4 regions of the Pseudomonas sp. MPR-R2A5 genome follow, and region 3 is predicted to be linked to each of the others. Evidence: predicted binding sites of a transcription regulator. Region 3 holds the regulator's gene; each other region holds the start of a gene.

Region 1 (4,606 bases), on a different contig from region 3:
CTGCCCGATGGCCTGATCGACCGACGTCAGATAGCCCTGGTTGATCAAACTGATGTCGCGTTCACGCAAGGCCACGTCCTCGAAACCGATGATGCCAGTGCGTTTCAACGGTCTTACCACCACCACGACATCGCGGAACAACTTGACCTGCGCTGGCACAAACACGGTCCAGGGCGCGGCGCCCTCGCAGCGAACCTTCACCGTCACACGGCCGATAGGCTGTGCGGGGCTTTCCAGGGACGCTGTCAATTCCTTGTCGCACATTGGCATGCGCAAGCGCGGGTCTAGCTGGTTGACCTGGATTTCATAGCGCCCAGGTGTCTGGGTGGTCGCCAGATAATCTTCTACAGTGAACTCAAGAAAGCCTTGAGTGACGCCGATAAGTAGATCAGGCAAGGTGACGTTATCTGCGCGGGCCGTGGTTCCCAGGCTCAAGGCAAGCAACGCCATCGAGACGCAGAGCAATCTGCGGCTGCGTGGGAGGCGAAGGCGTCGGGAAACTGTCGTTTTAATGTCCATAGCCAATAAATAGCAAAGCTCGTGCCGTTTAGTATTGGGTACGCGTCGTACCCCCGAAGGTTTTAGCGTAGGAGTCTGGGCATGGCAGGTGTAATGGATTCAGTAAACCAGCGCACACAGCTGGTAGGGCAGAATCGCCTGGAGTTGTTGCTGTTTCGTCTGGACGGCAAGCAGCTATACGGCATCAATGTGTTCAAAGTGCGGGAAGTGCTGCAGTGCCCCAAGCTGACGATCATGCCCAAGTCCAGTCCGGTGGTGTGTGGCGTGGCCAACATCCGTGGCGCGACCATCCCGATTCTTGACCTGGCCTTGGCGACAGGGTCGTCCGGTCTGCAGGATCGCGAGAACCCGTTTGTGATCATTACCGAATACAACACCAAGACCCAGGGTTTCCTGGTGCGCTCGGTGGAACGCATCGTCAACATGAACTGGGAAGAAATTCATCCGCCACCCAAGGGCACCGGTCGCGATCACTACCTCACGGCAGTGACGCGGGTGGACAACCAGCTTGTAGAAATTATCGACGTGGAGAAAATCCTCGCCGAAGTGGCGCCCACCTCTGAATCGATTTCGGTCGGTGTGGTGGACGCCGATACCGCGCACAAGGCGATTTCCTTGCGCGTACTGACGGTGGACGATTCTTCGGTGGCGCGTAAGCAGGTGACCCGTTGCCTGCAAACCGTCGGCGTGGACGTGGTGGCGCTCAATGATGGTCGCCAGGCGTTGGATTACCTGCGCAAGCTGGTCGATGAAGGCAAGAAGCCTGAAGAAGAATTCTTGATGATGATCTCCGACATCGAGATGCCGGAAATGGACGGCTACACCCTCACGGCTGAGATACGTAACGATCCACGCATGCAAAAATTGCATATCATCCTGCATACTTCGTTGTCGGGCGTATTCAATCAGGCGATGGTCAAGAAGGTCGGTGCCGACGACTTTCTGGCCAAATTCCGCCCTGATGACCTGGCATCCCGGGTAGTCGACCGGATCAAGGCAGCAGATCACGGCTAGGGGCTTTTTCCCTGGCGGTCACACGATTTAAGAGGCGGTATCTTTGTCTACGGGTAATTTGGATTTCGAACAGTTCCGGGTCTTCCTGGAAAAAGCCTGTGGCATATTGCTTGGTGAAAACAAGCAATACCTGGTATCCAGCCGTCTCAACAAGCTGATGGAACAGCAGGGCATCAAGTCCCTGGGTGAGTTGGTCCAGCGGATCCAGAGCCAGCCGCGCAGTGGGCTCAAGGAAATGGTGGTCGATGCCATGACCACCAACGAAACCCTGTGGTTTCGCGACACATACCCCTTCGAGGTGCTCAAGAGCAAAGTGTTGCCGGAGGCGATCAAGGCCAGCCCGGGCCAGCGCTTGCGCATCTGGTCGGCAGCCTGTTCTTCGGGGCAGGAACCGTACTCGATTTCGATGACCATCGATGAATTCGAGCGGACCAACATGGGCCAGCTGAAGGCCGGTGCGCAAATTGTGGCGACGGATTTATCCGGCACCATGCTCACCAACTGCAAGACCGGCGAGTACGACAGCCTGGCCCTGGGGCGTGGCCTGTCCCAGGAGCGCCTGCAACGTTACTTCGACCCGAAAGGGGCGGGGCGCTGGGCGGTCAAGGCGCCGATCAAGAACCGAGTGGAGTTTCGCTCGTTCAACCTGCTCGACAGCTACGCCAGCCTGGGCAAGTTCGACATAGTGTTCTGCCGCAACGTGCTGATCTACTTCTCTGCCGAAGTGAAGAAAGACATCTTGCTGCGCATCCACGGCACCCTCAAGCGCGGCGGTTACCTGTTCCTCGGTGCATCCGAAGCGTTGAACGGCCTGCCCGATCATTTCCAGATGGTGCAGTGCAGCCCGGGGATCATCTACCAGGCCAAGTAATAAAGAATGTGGGAGGGGGCTCGCCCCCGATAGCAGTGGTTCAGTTGATGTATCTATCACTGATACACCGCTATCGGGGGCAAGCCCCCTCCTACATTTTTTTTGCGGCAAAGTTGAAGAAAGCGGCAACTCCCCATTGCCGCTTTACTGGCGTCACGCGGAAAACGGTTGCCGCTTTTCTGGCATTGCCGTCGGCAAGCTCCCCGCAACCCCTTGATATCCGGGCTTTCACAAGATTGGCATGCACCTTGCTATAACCCTGTTAACGCACAGCAGGTCAGCCTAAAGGTTTCCGCCATGAGCATCAGCTTCGATAAAGCGCTCGGTATCCATGAACAAGCCCTGGGCTTCCGCGCCCAGCGCGCCGAAGTCCTGGCCAACAACATTGCCAACGCCGATACCCCGAACTACAAGGCTCGGGACCTGGACTTCTCCGCCGTGCTCGCAGCACAGCAGGACAAGACCAAGAACGGCACCTTCGCCTTGAACATGACCAACAGCCGTCATATTGAAGCGCAAGGCCTGAGCAGTGGTGACGAGTCGCTGCTGTATCGCACGCCGATGCAGCCATCCATCGACCAGAACACCGTCGACGCCCAGCTGGAGCAATCGGCCTATGCCGAAAACTCGGTGAACTTCCAGGCCAGCTTTACCCTGCTCAACAGCAAATTCAAAGGGCTGATGTCAGCCCTGCGTGGAGAGTAAGCCATGTCCCTGTCCAGTGTTTTCAATATTGCCGGTAGTGGCATGAGCGCTCAAACCACGCGCCTCAACACCGTCGCCAGTAACATCGCCAACGCCGAGACCGTGTCTTCGAGCATTGACCAGACCTACCGCGCCCGCCACCCGGTATTTGCCACCATGTTCCAGGGCGGCCAGAGCGGCGGCAGCGATTCGCTGTTCCAGAACCAGGACGCCGCCGGCCAGGGTGTGCAGGTGCTCGGCGTGGTCGAAGACCAGAGCAACCTCGAAGCACGTTACGAGCCTAACCATCCCGCCGCGAACGAAAAGGGTTATGTCTACTACCCCAACGTCAACGTGGTCGAGGAGATGGCCGACATGATTTCCGCCAGCCGCTCGTTCCAGACCAACGCGGAAATGATGAACACCGCCAAAACCATGATGCAGAAGGTCCTGACCCTGGGTCAGTGATAAGGGGCGCCAAATAATGGCCATCGTTGATACGTCAAACAACTCGGCAGTCCAGGACCTTTTCAATTCCAAGGTCAAGACCGCAACGGACAACAGCAGTCTTAACAGCGCTACCAAGGCGGCGACAGGCAGCCAGTCGCTGGGCAAGGATGCGTTCCTGCAGTTGCTGGTGACCCAGCTGAAAAACCAGAACCCGCTGTCGCCCCAGGACAATGGTGCGTTCGTGGCGCAGTTGGCTCAGTTCAGCAGCCTGGAAGGCATCAACACCCTGAACGACTCGGTCAACGCGATCTCCAGCAACTTCAGCTCGTCGCAAGCACTGCAAGCGTCGTCGCTGGTAGGGCGTTCGGTGGTCATCCAGACCGACAAGTCCACCGTGGACACGAGCAAGAGCATGACCGGTTCGGTGGCGGTGACTTCGGCGGTGGGCAACGTCTCCGTCAAGATCACCGACAAGGACGGCAACGTGGTGCGCACCCTCGATATGGGCGCCCAGGCTGCCGGCAACCAGAGCTTTATCTGGGATGGCAAGGACGACAACGGCGCGGTCGCCCCAGCCGGCACCTACACCTTCAATGCCACCACCAAGAACGACGCGGGCGACGCGGTTGCCCTGGCTACGTCGCTGCCGGCAACGGTAACGAGCGTGACCCTGAGCCAGACCGGCGGCGAAATGCTGCTGAACCTGGCGGGCGGCATGGGCAGCATCAAGCTGTCGCAAATTCAGACTATCGGTACATAGAGCCGGCTAAATACGGCAGAGGGAGAGAAACATGTCTTTTAACATCGGCCTTAGCGGCCTCTATGCGGCCAACAAACAACTGGACGTGACCGGCAACAACATCGCCAACGTCGCGACCACTGGCTTCAAATCGTCCCGTGCGGAATTCGCGGATATCTACGCGGCCTCCAAACTGGGTACCGGCCAGAACAGCATCGGCAACGGTGTGAACCTGGCGGCAGTGTCCCAGCAGTTCACCCAGGGCGACGTCAACAACAGTGGCGGCATCCTGGACATGGCGATCCAGGGCGGCGGCTTCTTCGTGCAGA
Region 2 (4,606 bases), on a different contig from region 3:
CTTGCCGTTACAGCTTGACGGCAGAGTCGGGGGGCCGGTGACGCAGGCCACAGGCAAACAGCCCCGGGCTCTTAGCTCGGTCGATAAACGCGCACATTGGCATGCCCCTCACTGAGCAAATGGTGGGCATGCAGGCGACTCATCACGCCTTTGTCGCAATACAGCAGGTACTGACGGCTGTTATCCAGTTCCTTGAAACGCGCGTTCAATGCATAGAACGGCAGCGTTTGTACGTCGATGCCAGCGATTTCCAGCGGCTCATCCTCCGCGGCATCCGGGTGACGGATGTCGATGACGATCTGGCCGGCCAGGGCTTCGCTGACTTCTTCGATCTGCACATCCTGGCCCAGTTCATCGATGACTCGATCGATCGGGACCAGCTTGGCGTTCTCGAGCGCACGCTCCAGAATCGCCATGTCAAACTGTTGTTCTTCGTACTCCACGCGGTTGCGCTTGGCGTGGGTCTTGGGGTTCACCGAGATGACCCCGCAATATTCAGGCATATGCTTGGCGAAATCAGCGGTGCCGATTTGTTCCGCCAGGTCGATGATGTCCTGCTTGTGGCTGGCGATCAGCGGGCGCAACACCAGCTTTTCGGTCACACAGTCGATCAGCGACAGGTTCGGCAGCGTCTGGCTGGAGACCTGGGAGATCGCTTCGCCGGTCACCAGCGCGTCGATCTGCAACTGATCGGCGATTCGGGACGCAGCGCGCAACATCATACGCTTCAATACTACGCCCATATGACTGTTATCGACTTTGCCGAGAATTTCCCCGAGCACTTCCTCGAACGGCACGCTCACAAATAGCACACGCTGGGAGCTGCCGTACTTCTTCCAGATATAATGCGCGACTTCCATCACGCCCAATTCGTGTGCACGCCCGCCCAGGTTAAAGAAGCAGAAATGGCTCATCAGCCCGCGGCGCATGATCTGGTAGGCCGCCACCGTGGAATCGAAACCGCCGGACATGAGTACCAGGGTCTGTTCCAAGGCACCCAGCGGGTAGCCGCCGATGCTGTCGTGCTGGCTATGGATCACGAACAACCGTTGGTCGCGAATTTCCATGCGCACTTCAATTTGTGGCGCTTTCAAGGAAATTCCGGCTGCGCCGCACTCGCGACGCAGCTTGCTGCCGACGTATTTCTCGACGTCCATGGAGCTGAACGGGTGCTTGCCGGCACGCTTGCAGCGCACCGAAAAAATCTTCCCTTCCAGCTCATCACCGAAGTGCTGCTTGCACTTTTCGGTGATGTCGTCGAAGTCGCCCAGTGGATACTCGTCCACCTGCAGGAAATGCGCGATACCCGGCATGCAGCTCAGCCGTTCGGTCATGTCCTTCAAGGCTTTGGGGTCGGTCACGCGGGTTTCCAGCTCGAGGTTGTCCCACACGCCGTTCACCACCACAGCCGGGTCCAGATCGCGGAGCACGGCACGGATGTTCTTGGCCAACTGACGGATGAAACGCATCCGTACCGGTCGGCTCTTGATGGTGATCTCTGGGAAGACTTTAACGATTAATTTCATGGAAACAGCGCGCGCAGGGCCTGCCGAAAAAGGGGGGCGCGGATTATAGCGGAAATCGCTCAAGGTTTAACCAGTTAATATGCATCGAAGGTGATGAGCACCAAAATGGGTCATTTATGCAAATCGGCGCTACATTGCAGTGCGTTAATTATTCCATTTCGGCCGATTGCACCGTTATAGGGGCGATTTTGAGGCAGAAAGGCCATGTTGGCGCACTGGCATGCAATTTGCTCTCTTGTGAGGCAGGTTGCCATGGCGGAGTATCCGCGCCGGCATCACCCACATTCTAAGGGCTAACTCCACTACCCAGCCCGAAGCCACCCGGAGGACACCATGTCGAAGTCGGTTCAACTCATCAAAGATCATGACGTTAAATGGATTGATCTGCGCTTCACGGACACAAAAGGCACTCAGCACCACGTGACCATGCCGGCTCGCGACGCGCTGGATGACGCTTTCTTCGAAGAAGGCAAAATGTTCGACGGTTCCTCCATTGCCGGTTGGAAAGGCATCGAAGCTTCCGACATGATCCTGATGCCGGACGACAGCACTGCCGTGCTGGACCCGTTCACCGAAGACCCAACCCTGATCATCGTCTGCGACGTGATCGAGCCTTCGACCATGCAAGGCTACGACCGCGACCCACGTGCGATCGCCAAGCGTGCCGAGGAATACCTGAAGTCGACCGGTATCGGCGACACCGTATTCGTAGGCCCTGAGCCAGAATTCTTCATCTTTGATTCGGTCAAGTTCAAGTCCGACATCTCCGGCTCCATGTTCAAGATCTTCTCCGAACAAGGTTCGTGGATGTCCGACCAGGACGTGGAAGGCGGCAACAAAGGCCACCGTCCAGGCATCAAAGGTGGCTACTTCCCAGTTCCGCCATTCGACCACGACCACGAAATCCGTACCTCCATGTGCAACGCCATGGAAGAAATGGGCCTGGTCATCGAAGTGCACCACCACGAAGTGGCCACTGCCGGCCAGAACGAAATCGGTGTGAAATTCAACACCCTGGTGGCCAAGGCTGACGAAGTCCAGACCCTGAAGTACTGCGTACACAACGTGGCTGATGCCTACGGCCGTACCGCGACCTTCATGCCTAAGCCTCTGTACGGCGATAACGGCTCGGGTATGCACGTTCACCTGTCCATCGCTAAAGAAGGCAAGAACACCTTCGCTGGCGAAGGTTATGCCGGCCTGTCCGACACCGCCCTGTACTTCATCGGCGGTATCATCAAGCACGGTAAGGCCCTGAACGGCTTCACCAACCCGTCGACCAACTCCTACAAGCGTCTGGTTCCAGGCTTCGAAGCGCCGGTCATGCTGGCCTACTCGGCACGCAACCGTTCCGCCTCGATCCGTATTCCTTACGTGTCCAGCCCGCGCGCTCGCCGTATCGAAGCCCGCTTCCCGGATCCAGCAGCCAACCCATACCTGGCCTTCGCTGCCCTGGTCATGGCTGGCCTGGACGGTATCCAGAACAAGATCCACCCTGGCGACGCCGCCGACAAAAACTTGTACGACCTGCCGCCTGAAGAGGCCAAAGAGATCCCACAAGTGTGCGGCAGCCTGAAAGAAGCCCTGGAAGAGCTGGACAAGGGCCGTGCGTTCCTGACCAAAGGCGGCGTATTCAGCGACGACTTCATCGATGCCTACATCGAGCTGAAAAGCGAAGAAGAAATCAAAGTACGCACCTTCGTACACCCACTGGAATACGAGCTGTACTACAGCTGCTGATCCGGTAGCGCTGCTTGACGCAGCGTGATGAAAGAGGCCTCCTTCGGGAGGTCTTTTTTTGCCCGAATTTTATTAAACATGTGGGAGAGGGCTCGCCCCCTCCCACAAGGAGATCAGCCTTGAAACGTCGACTTGTATTTGCCCTGCTGTTCGTCACTACCAGTGCGAGCGCCGCGCCAGCCAGCCTTGAGCCATTGCTCAACAGCATCGCCGAACGCCTGGCCATCGCCGACCAGGTCGCCCTGAGCAAATGGGACAGCAAAAAGCCCGTAGAGGACAAGAAGCGCGAACAGGAGGTCATCGCCAGCGTCATCGCCCAGGCACCCAACTACAAACTGGCGCCCGCCGCCGCCGAGCAATTTTTCTCAGCGCAGATAGAAGCGAACAAACTGGTGCAGTACACCCACCTGTCCGACTGGCAGTTCCAGGGCAAGGCACCCGATGACCCGCGCCCCGACCTGGTGAAGCAGATTCGCCCGCAGCTGGATCAATTGCAAAAACGCCTGCTGCAAGAACTGGCGGACTTCACCCCGCAACGCACCGACCCAAGGTGCCCGCAGTGGCTGGCCGAGGCGGTGCATGAGCCGTTGAACGAGCCGTTGCAGCAACTGGCGATGATTCGCGCCACTGCCGAGCTGTGTATCCACACAGGCGAATAACAGATGACACCCACATCATTTTAGGCCCCTTCCGGCATTCGTCCCCCGGACAGCGATCGTAGCCTGACCGGCCACTCAGCGAACGGATGAAACCGACCATGGAAGCCCTCAAATGCTTGATCGCAACAGCGGCGTGTTTGGCTGCGCTAGGCTGCAGCAGCCAGCCCAAAGACGCCGTACAGATCGAAAAGGAAACCCTGCTGCAGAGCAGCGCATCATGGGACGGAACACCTTACGAGGCTTACCCCTCCGGCCCGCCGGAACTTACGCTGTTGCGACTCAAGATCCCGGCGAATACACAGCTGCCCTGGCACAGCCACCCCATGCCGAACGCAGCGTATATCCTCTCGGGCGAGTTGATCGTTGAAACCCGTAAAGGCGGGCGGGCTCTCACCCTGACTCAAGGGCAAACCCTGGCCGAGATGGTGGGCACTGTCCATCGCGGCAGAACCGGAAGCACCCCAGTGGAGCTACTGGTGTTTTACGCCGGCACCATGGGCATGCCTCTGTCCCAGCCGCATTGATAAAGTCCTGCCACCGAGATCGCTCTCGAACCTGCGCGAGAACGATCTCTCATCACTTCCTGAACAACCTTCACAAAACCGCACTATATTGGTGCGACAACTTGCACCCTACCCACCTGCCCAGCCCATTTTGGTTCGAAACTTCCCGTTGAAGCTG
Region 3 (4,606 bases):
ACGCTTGAAGCCAAAGGACTCGACCAGAAATGCCGTGCCCGGCTCCGGCTGGTTCAGCAGGCGTAGCTTGATGGCATCGCGTAACTGGTACAGGTTGAGGCTGGTGGTGTTGATCTTGAGGTCGGCGAGGTCAATGATCGGCCCCAGCAACTTGGTTTCGTCCTCGATGGCTTCGGCCAGGGAACGATGGGGGCTGCTGAGAGGGTGGCGTCGACGGGTCTCGGAGAAGCGCTTGAGCAGGGTTTCTTCGTCGGCGTCCAGATACAGCACATCGCAATGAATGTGCTTGGCGCGCACCTCTTCGAGCAATTCCGGGAAGCGCGTAAGGTGGCTGGGCAGGTTGCGGGCATCAATCGAAACGGCGACCAGGGGCTGCGCCAATTCGGTGTGGATCAGGGCGCGTTCCGCCAACTCCGGCAGCAGCCCGGCGGGCAGGTTGTCGATGCAATAGAAACCGTTGTCCTCAAGAACGTTGAGGGCGGTACTTTTACCCGAGCCAGAGCGGCCGCTGACGATGATCAAACGCATGATTACTGCCTGTTTTGCTCATCCAGGACAACTTGGTACAGTGCCTCGTTGCTGCTGGCACTGCGCAGTTTGTCGCGTACGTCCTTGCGGTCGAGCATGCTTGCGATCTGCCGAAGCAGTTCCAGGTGCGCATCGGTGGCGGCCTGTGGGACCAGCAGAACAAACAGCAGGTCTACCGGGGCACCGTCGATCGCGTCGAAATCGATAGGCGCGTCCAAGTGCAGCAGGGCGCTGACAGGTGTGTCGCAGCCTTTGAGGCGGCAGTGAGGAATGGCGATGCCGTTGCCAAAACCGGTGGAACCGAGTTTTTCACGGGCAATCAGAGCCTCAAAGACATCTTGCATCTCCAGATCAGGCACTTCTCGGCTGATCAGGTTGGCAATTTGTTCGAGGGCTTTCTTCTTGCTGCCGCCCGGCGCGTTCACGAGGGAACGGCCGGGGGTCAGGATGGTTTCAAGTCGGATCATGGGTGGGGAGTGTTAGCGGCCGGTGCCCTGAAGGAGGCTCAACTGCTTTTCCTTATGCTTTTTGATTTGGCGATCCAGTTTGTCGGTCAGGTCGTCAATGGCGGCATACATATCAGTATGCTCGGCATTGGCGACGACTTCTCCGCCGGGTATACGCAAGGTGGCTTCAATTTTCTGCTTCAGCTTCTCGACAGTCATAATGACTTGCACGTTGGTGATCTTGTCGAAATGCCCCTCAATTCTTTTGAGTTTTTCGCCGATATAGGCGCGCAGCGGTTCGGTCACTTCCAGTTGGTGTCCACTGATGTTGACTTGCATACAGCTTCTCCTTCGTTGCCAGTGCATAAAGCGGCGGGTAGGAATACCCGCCACTGGAACGCTGTGGCCCGCCCGTCACATCAAACGCTTACGCTCGCTGGAAGGCGCGATCCCAAGGGACTCGCGGTACTTGGCGACGGTTCGACGGGCGACCTGAATGCCTTGTGCCTCCAGTAAACCAGCGATCTTGCTGTCACTCAACGGCTTTTTCTGATTTTCCGCCGCAACCAGTTTTTTGATGATCGCGCGGATCGCCGTGGACGAGCATTCGCCGCCTTCGGAGGTGCTGACATGGCTGGAGAAAAAGTATTTCAGCTCATATATGCCCCGTGGGGTATGCATGAATTTTTGCGTGGTCACCCGGGAAATCGTTGACTCATGCATGCCAACCGCTTCGGCGATATCATGCAGCACCAGAGGCTTCATCGCTTCGTCGCCGTATTCCAGGAAGCCACGCTGGTGCTCGACGATCTGGGTGGCGACTTTCATCAGGGTTTCGTTGCGGCTTTGCAGGCTCTTGATGAACCAGCGCGCTTCCTGCAACTGGTTGCGCATGAAGGTGTTGTCGGCGCTGGTATCGGCGCGACGCACAAAACCGGCATATTGCGGATTGACCCGCAGGCGCGGTACCGACTCCTGGTTCAGTTCCACCAGCCAGCGCTCGTTGTCCTTGCGTACGATCACGTCGGGGACGACGTATTCGGCTTCGCTGGACTCGATCTGCGAGCCCGGGCGAGGGTTGAGGCTCTGTACCAGCTCGATCACCTGGCGCAGGTCGTCTTCCTTGAGCTTCATACGGCGCATCAACTGGCTGTAGTCGCGGCTGCCCAGCAGGTCGATGTAGTCCGTGACCAGGCGTTGGGCTTCGGCAAGCCAAGGCGTCTTGGCAGGCAGTTGACGCAGTTGCAGCAGCAGGCACTCGCTGAGGGTGCGCGCGCCAATGCCGGCGGGCTCGAATTGCTGGATGCGGTGCAGGACGGCTTCGATCTCGTCCAGTTCGATATCCAGTTCCGGATCGAAGGCTTCAAGAATCTCGTCGAGCGTTTCGTCCAGGTAACCTTGGTTGTTGATGCAGTCGATCAGGGTCACGGCGATCAGGCGATCGGTGTCGGACATCGGCGCGAGGTTCAATTGCCACAACAGGTGGCTCTGCAGGCTCTCGCCGGCGGACGTGCGGGTGGTGAAGTCCCACTCGTCATCATCGTTGCTGGGCAGGCTGCTGGCGCTGGTCTGGTAGACGTCTTCCCAGGCGGTGTCCACGGGCAGCTCGTTGGGTATGCGTTCGTTCCAGTCGCCTTCCTCGAGGTTATCCACCGTCGGGGCGGTTTCCTGGTAGGAGGGTTCCTGCACATCGGGGTTGGGTTTTTGCTCGATGTTGTCGGCCAGCGGGTCTGCATTGTCGAAGTCGTCGCCTTCTTCCTGGCGTTCGAGCATCGGATTGGACTCCAGGGCCTCCTGGATTTCCTGTTGCAGGTCCAGGGTCGACAATTGGAGCAGGCGGATGGCCTGTTGCAGCTGCGGTGTCATCGTCAGCTGCTGGCCCATTCTCAGGACTAGCGATGGTTTCATGGCAGGGGCTTAACACCTTATTCGCCGGCGCAATGCGCCATCCACGACAGGGCGCGTGAGCGCCAAACATAAGCAAATTATATGCCTGATATCGGGGGCTTTGCCTAGAGCGCGGTAACAATAAAAATCCGGAGGTTTTTATTGACTCCCGCGCACCGTGGCCAACGGCCGTGACGCCAGGCTGCTTACAGGCGGAACTCGTGGCCCAGGTACACTTCCTTGACCAGTTCGTTGGCCAGGATAGTGGCGGAGTCACCTTCGGCAATCAGCTGGCCATCGTTGACGATGTAAGCTGTTTCGCAGATATCCAGGGTCTCACGGACGTTGTGGTCGGTGATCAGTACACCGATGCCCTTGGCCTTGAGGTGATGGATGATCTGCTTGATGTCACCCACCGAGATGGGGTCCACGCCGGCAAACGGTTCGTCCAGCAGGATGAATTTCGGCGCGGTCGCCAGGGCGCGGGCAATTTCAACGCGACGACGCTCACCACCGGACAGGCTCATGCCGAGATTGTCGCGAATGTGGTTGATGTGGAATTCCTGCAGCAGGCTTTCCAGCTCTTTACGGCGGCCGTCGCGGTCGAGTTCCTTGCGGGTCTCGAGGATGGCCATGATGTTGTCGGCCACCGAGAGTTTGCGGAAGATCGACGCTTCCTGGGGAAGATACCCAATACCTGCGCGTGCACGGCCATGCATCGGCTGGTGGCTGACGTCCAGGTCATCGATCAGTACGCGACCTTGGTCCGCCTGCACCAGGCCGACGATCATATAGAAGCAGGTGGTCTTGCCGGCGCCGTTGGGGCCGAGCAGGCCGACGATCTGGCCGCTGTCGATCGACAGGCTGACGTCGCGCACGACCTGACGGCTTTTATAGGCCTTGGCCAGATGCTGGGCTTTCAGGGTTGCCATTACTCGGCCTTCTTCTTCGGCTGGATAACCATGTCGATACGTGGGCGTGGCGCAGTGACCTTGCTGCCGTTGGCCCGGCCGGCATTGGCGACCTGCTTCACGGTGTCATAGGTGATCTTCTCGCCTTCGGTGGAGTTGCCATCGGGGCTGAGCACCTTGGCCTGGTCGATCAGGACGATGCGGTTTTGCTGGGCGTGATACTGGATGGTCTTGCCGTAGCCCTTCATCGGGGCGGTATCGGTAGCGGCCTGCTTCTGTTCGAAGTAGGCCAGGTTGCCCACCGAAGTCACGACGTCGATGTCGCCAGCGGGGGTGCGAGTCAGTGTCACCGTGTTACCGGTGATTTTCATCGAGCCCTGGGTAATGATCACGCCGCCTGTATAAGTGGCGACGCCTTGCTTGTCATCCAGTTGCGCATCGTCAGCTGAGATGTGGATCGGTTGCTGGCTATCGTTCGGCAGAGCCCAGGCGCTCACGCTTCCCAGTGCTGCGCCCAGACCGAGCAAAATAGGGAGGGTTTTAACGAGCCTCATACTGTCCTCTTACGTTCGATAGCAGGTGTATCCTGCTTTCTTTCAAATACGCTTTCATTCCCTTGCCAGTCGATACACCGCCAGCGCCGTCGATTCTAACGTCTTGCTCGGTCTGCGCATATTGCTTCTGTGGGAATACGGTCATGCGTGTGGTGGTAATAATGGTGTCGCGGTTCTGTGCGTCAGTACGTGCGACGCGCACCGAGTCGATCAGTTCCACCTGGGTACCGTCCGGGTTGACCTCGCCGCGCTTGCTGGTGACGTGCCATGGGAACTCGGT
Region 4 (4,606 bases), on a different contig from region 3:
TGGAAGCGCGCGGGGAAGCGCACTCGGTCACGGGCGCGGGAAATCACGATGTGCCCCGACTCCAGTGGCTCGCGCAAGACCTCCAGCACCTTGCGATCAAACTCCGGGAGTTCATCCAGGAACAGCACTCCATGATGGGCCAGGGTGATTTCCCCCGGCTGCGGTTTCGATCCGCCGCCCACCAGTGCCGGACCGGAGGCTGAATGGTGTGGCTGGCGAAACGGCCGGTGGGGCCAATGGCTCAGCGGTGCCAGGCTGACCACGGATTGAATCGCCGCCACTTCCAGTGCTTCCTGTTCACTCAATGGCGGCAGCAACCCGGGCAGGCGGCTGGCGAGCAAGGTCTTGCCGGTACCTGGTGGCCCGCTGAACAGCAGGTTATGTGCGCCCGCTGCTGCAATCAGCAGTGCGCGCTTGGCTGACAGCTGGCCCTGAACTTCACTCAGGTCCGGGTAGGGTTTGTTCGAATACAGCAGCCCGTCAGACTTGTAGGGCTCAATCGGTGCATGCCCATTCAGGTGTGCCACCACCTGCAGCAGGTGATCCACGGCAATGACCTTCAGCCCGGATGCCAGGCACGCTTCCTCGGCATTCGCCCGCGGCACTATCACGGTGCGCCCGGCCTTGCGCGCCGCCAATGCGGCGGGCAATACGCCTTTTACCGCCCGCACCTCGCCGGACAACGCCAACTCCCCCAGGCACTCCACGTCATCCAGCATCAACGCCGGCACCTGCACACTCGCCGCCAGGATCCCCAGGGCGATCGCCAGATCAAAGCGCCCACCGTCCTTGGGCAGGTCGGCGGGCGCGAGGTTGAGGGTGATACGGCGGGAAGGATATTGCAGCGCTGAGTTGAGGATGGCACTGCGTACGCGGTCCTTGCTTTCCTTGACCGCGGTTTCTGGCAGCCCCACCAGGGTGAGCGACGGCAACCCGTTGGCCATATGCACTTCGACGGTGACGGCAGGGGCTTCGACGCCGACCTGGGCGCGGCTGTGGACGATGGCGAGGGACATGCTCGTTCCTTGAAAGAGGTGGCCGCTTCCTGCGGTTTTTCAAGGGTAGACGAGGTGGGGAAGAGCGAGGCGGGGAGGTTTTACAGAACGTATCCAGAACAAAAGGTAGAGCAAATGTGGGAGGGAGCAAGCCCCTTCCCACACTGATCGCATTTATTCCGCAGGAGGGTTCAACCGCGCTTCCAGCTCTGCAACTTTCGCCTCCAGGCTCTCCAAGCGCGCACGGGTGCGGGCAAGTACGACCATCTGGCTATCGAATTCTTCCCGGCTCACCAGGTCCAGCTTGCTGAAGCCGCTTTGCAGCAACGCCTTGAACTGGCTTTCGATTTCATTGCGGGGCAGCGGGGTGTCGCCGCTGAACAGGCGAGAGGCGTGGCCGCTCAGGGCGTCGAGGAGGTCTTTGGGCGCGAGCATGGGAAATATTCCGGAAAACTGTTGGCGGGCAGTGTATCACGCAGCGTCTATAGTCATTTCCACGGCCGCAGGCGCACGCTTTTCGCGCATGGGGGCGGGCGTCTGCGCACTGTTTTCGTGCGCAATGGCGCCGCCAAAAAGCCTCGCAGGTGGGCGTAGCGGAGCAAAGGACTGATTTCAGTGATTTTTACGGAGCTGGCAAGGTTTCTGCTTAGACGATCATGACCCATGCACTGATGCAGTCGCTGTGACGAATGCAGTGCGCCGACGGATCAGGGGTACAGGTTTCGTCACCAGTGGTTCGCTGGCGTTGCAACGGCAACTGCTCTTGCGACGACGCGTTACAAAGCCAGGCACTGCGCTTAGACTTGAGACGGGTTTGTTTTCCTGGGGCAAGTCCACCAATTCGGGAGAGAGTTTTCATGAAGCTAGTCACTGCCATCATCAAGCCGTTCAAGTTGGACGATGTACGCGAGTCGTTGTCCGAGATCGGCGTGCAGGGCATTACCGTTACTGAGGTCAAAGGCTTCGGTCGGCAGAAGGGTCACACCGAGCTGTATCGCGGCGCGGAATACGTGGTCGATTTCCTGCCGAAGGTGAAGATTGATGTCGCCATTGACGACAAGGATCTTGACCGGGTTATCGAGGCGATAACCAAGGCCGCCAACACCGGCAAGATTGGTGACGGCAAGATCTTCGTGGTCAATCTGGAACAGGCTATTCGCATCCGTACCGGCGAAACCGATACCGACGCAATCTAAGCCGCCAAACCCCAACGCCCCAGGAGAAAACAATATGACTCTGCGTAAATTCGCAGGGCTCGGAGCCCTGTTGTCCATCGTAATGCCAAGCCTGGCCATGGCGGCAGACGAAGTGGCGGCTCCAGTCCTCAATTCCGGCGACACGGCGTGGATGCTCACATCCACCGCGCTGGTGCTGTTCATGACCATTCCCGGCCTGGCCTTGTTCTACGGCGGCATGGTGCGCTCCAAGAACATTCTTTCCGTGATGATGCAGTGCTTCGCCATTACCGGCTTGATCACCATCCTGTGGTTCGTCTACGGCTACAGCATGGCGTTCGACACCACGGGTATGGAAGCAGGCGTCGTCAACTTCAACTCCTTTGTGGGCGGCTTGTCCAAGCTGTTCCTGTCGGGTGTGACCCCTGCCAGCATCACCGGCCCGGCGGCGCTGTTCCCTGAGGCGGTGTTCGTCACCTTCCAGATGACCTTTGCCATCATCACTCCGGCGCTCATCGTCGGCGCCTTCGCCGAGCGTATGAAGTTCTCCGCGATGCTGATCTTCATGGGCGTCTGGTTCACCCTGGTCTACGCACCGATTGCCCACATGGTCTGGGGCGGTCCGGGTTCGTTGCTGGGTGACTGGGGCGTGCTGGACTTCGCTGGCGGTACCGTGGTGCACATCAACGCCGGTGTGGCCGGTCTGGTCGCGTGCCTGGTCCTCGGCAAGCGTAAAGGTTTCCCAACCACGCCAATGGCGCCACACAACCTGGGTTACACCCTGGTGGGTGCGGCCATGCTGTGGGTGGGCTGGTTCGGCTTCAACGCCGGTTCCGCTGCTGCGGCCAACGGCACTGCCGGTATGGCAATGTTGGTGACCCAGATCGCTACCGCTGCCGCTGCGCTGGGCTGGATGTTCGCCGAGTGGCTCACCCACGGTAAGCCAAGTGCCCTGGGCATCGCCTCGGGTGTGGTGGCGGGCCTTGTGGCAATTACGCCGGCAGCCGGCACTGTGGGCCCGATGGGCGCGCTGATCATCGGCCTGGCGGCGGGTGTGGTGTGCTTCTTCTGCGCGACGACCCTGAAACGCAAACTGGGCTACGACGATTCCCTGGACGCCTTCGGTGTTCACGGTATCGGCGGTATCCTCGGCGCAATCCTCACCGGTGTGTTTGCAGCGCCGGCACTGGGTGGCTTCGGCACCGTGACTGATGTGGCGGCCCAAGTCTGGATTCAGTGCAAAGGCGTCGGCTTCACTGTGATCTATACGGCTATTGTGACCTTCATCATCCTCAAGGTGCTGGACATGGTCATGGGCCTGCGGGTTACCGAAGAAGAAGAGGCTGTCGGCCTCGACTTGGCGCAACACAACGAACGCGGCTACAACTTGTAAGTACGCAAAAAAAAGATGCCCGGCTTGCCGGGCATTTTTTTGCCTGGCGTTTGTCAGTCATAACAAGCTGTACCGGTTTTAGCGCAAAGTTTGTGATGGCGCGCACACGGTACTTGTAAGCGTGCGAATGTCTTACAGCCATGTAGGCGTATTCGGCACTTTGTTTTTTCCCAGAGCGCGCTAGAATGCGCGCCGATGGGCGGAGAACTGTATGTGGCAACAGACCCTGATTACCTTGCGGGCCAAGCCCCGGGGTTTTCACCTGGTAACCGATGAGTTGCTTGCCGGCTTGCCTGAGTTGAAGGCATGCCGCGTGGGCCTGTTGCACCTGTGGCTGCAGCATACCTCGGCTTCGTTGACCATCAACGAGAATGCCGATCCGGCGGTTCGTCGTGACTTCGAGCGTTTCTTCAACTCGCTGGTGCCGCAAGGGCGTGCGGGGTTTGAACACAACGACGAAGGCCCGGACGATCTGCCGGCGCACTTCAAGGCCAGTCTCCTGGGCTGCCAGCTGAGTTTGCCGGTCAAGGCCGGCCGCTTGGCGATGGGGACCTGGCAAGGTGTTTATCTGGGCGAGCACCGTGATCATGGTGGTGCTCGTAAAGTCCTCGCCACCTTGCACGGTGATGGGGCATAAGCCACTGGTTATCCGGTGGATGTTGATTTTTTTCCGGCGACCTCGACAGAGGGTGAGGCTGGGCTATAACTAATCTGCTTTTCGCAAGTCATGAGGTAGAACATGAGCGACGATGATCTGGAAAACGACGAACTGGAAGTAGGTGACGAAGACGACACCGAAGAAGGCCTTGAAGCGGCGGCGGAAGACGTTGCCGACGACGATGGCGGTGACGATGTTCCTGTTCCGGCTGCCAAGGGCAAGGCGAAGGCTGCTGTTTCGGTAGACGAATTGCCGAGCGTTGAAGCCAAGAACAAAGAACGCGATGCGCTGGCCCGCGCGATGGAAGAGTTCCTCGCTAAAGGCGGCAAGGTGGTTGAAGTCGAGCCCAACGTGGTTGCAGATCCGCCCAAGAAGCCTGACAACA

What was found. The regulator sigma-54, encoded in region 3, starts transcription at its own class of promoters, with help from an activator protein. The targets are predictions, from matches to a motif close to ANTGGCATNNANNTTGCTNT.
Region 1: the regulator sigma-54 is predicted to act here: its motif matches at 2,640-2,659, upstream of flgB (flagellar basal body rod protein FlgB).
Region 2: the regulator sigma-54 is predicted to act here: its motif matches at 1,741-1,760, upstream of glnA (glutamate--ammonia ligase).
Region 4: the regulator sigma-54 is predicted to act here: its motif matches at 1,625-1,644, upstream of glnK (P-II family nitrogen regulator).

What each region holds. Positions count from the first base shown of each region.
Region 1 covers NZ_JBXAFK010000009.1:59,022-63,627, reverse strand. The annotation lists gene flgA (flagellar basal body P-ring formation chaperone FlgA) at 1-519, opposite strand, end outside; gene AC1Q6I_RS09430 (chemotaxis protein CheV) at 601-1,533, shown strand; gene cheR (protein-glutamate O-methyltransferase CheR) at 1,577-2,404, shown strand; gene flgB (flagellar basal body rod protein FlgB) at 2,702-3,109, shown strand; gene flgC (flagellar basal body rod protein FlgC) at 3,113-3,556, shown strand; gene flgD (flagellar hook assembly protein FlgD) at 3,573-4,298, shown strand; gene flgE (flagellar hook protein FlgE) at 4,330-4,606, shown strand, end outside.
Region 2 covers NZ_JBXAFK010000041.1:55,426-60,031, reverse strand. The annotation lists gene thiI (tRNA uracil 4-sulfurtransferase ThiI) at 72-1,526, opposite strand; gene glnA (glutamate--ammonia ligase) at 1,860-3,266, shown strand; gene AC1Q6I_RS25320 (chorismate mutase) at 3,386-3,925, shown strand; gene AC1Q6I_RS25315 (cupin domain-containing protein) at 4,024-4,449, shown strand.
Region 3 covers NZ_JBXAFK010000048.1:49,749-54,354, forward strand. The annotation lists gene rapZ (RNase adapter RapZ) at 1-528, opposite strand, end outside; gene ptsN (PTS IIA-like nitrogen regulatory protein PtsN) at 531-995, opposite strand; gene hpf (ribosome hibernation-promoting factor, HPF/YfiA family) at 1,008-1,313, opposite strand; gene AC1Q6I_RS27590 (RNA polymerase factor sigma-54) at 1,389-2,882, opposite strand; gene lptB (LPS export ABC transporter ATP-binding protein) at 3,068-3,793, opposite strand; gene lptA (lipopolysaccharide transport periplasmic protein LptA) at 3,793-4,326, opposite strand; gene lptC (LPS export ABC transporter periplasmic protein LptC) at 4,313-4,606, opposite strand, start outside.
Region 4 covers NZ_JBXAFK010000068.1:139-4,744, reverse strand. The annotation lists gene AC1Q6I_RS31775 (YifB family Mg chelatase-like AAA ATPase) at 1-1,016, opposite strand, end outside; gene AC1Q6I_RS31770 (accessory factor UbiK family protein) at 1,170-1,430, opposite strand; gene glnK (P-II family nitrogen regulator) at 1,853-2,191, shown strand; gene AC1Q6I_RS31760 (ammonium transporter) at 2,226-3,563, shown strand; gene AC1Q6I_RS31755 (secondary thiamine-phosphate synthase enzyme YjbQ) at 3,775-4,200, shown strand; gene sutA (dormancy-specific transcriptional regulator SutA) at 4,303-4,606, shown strand, end outside.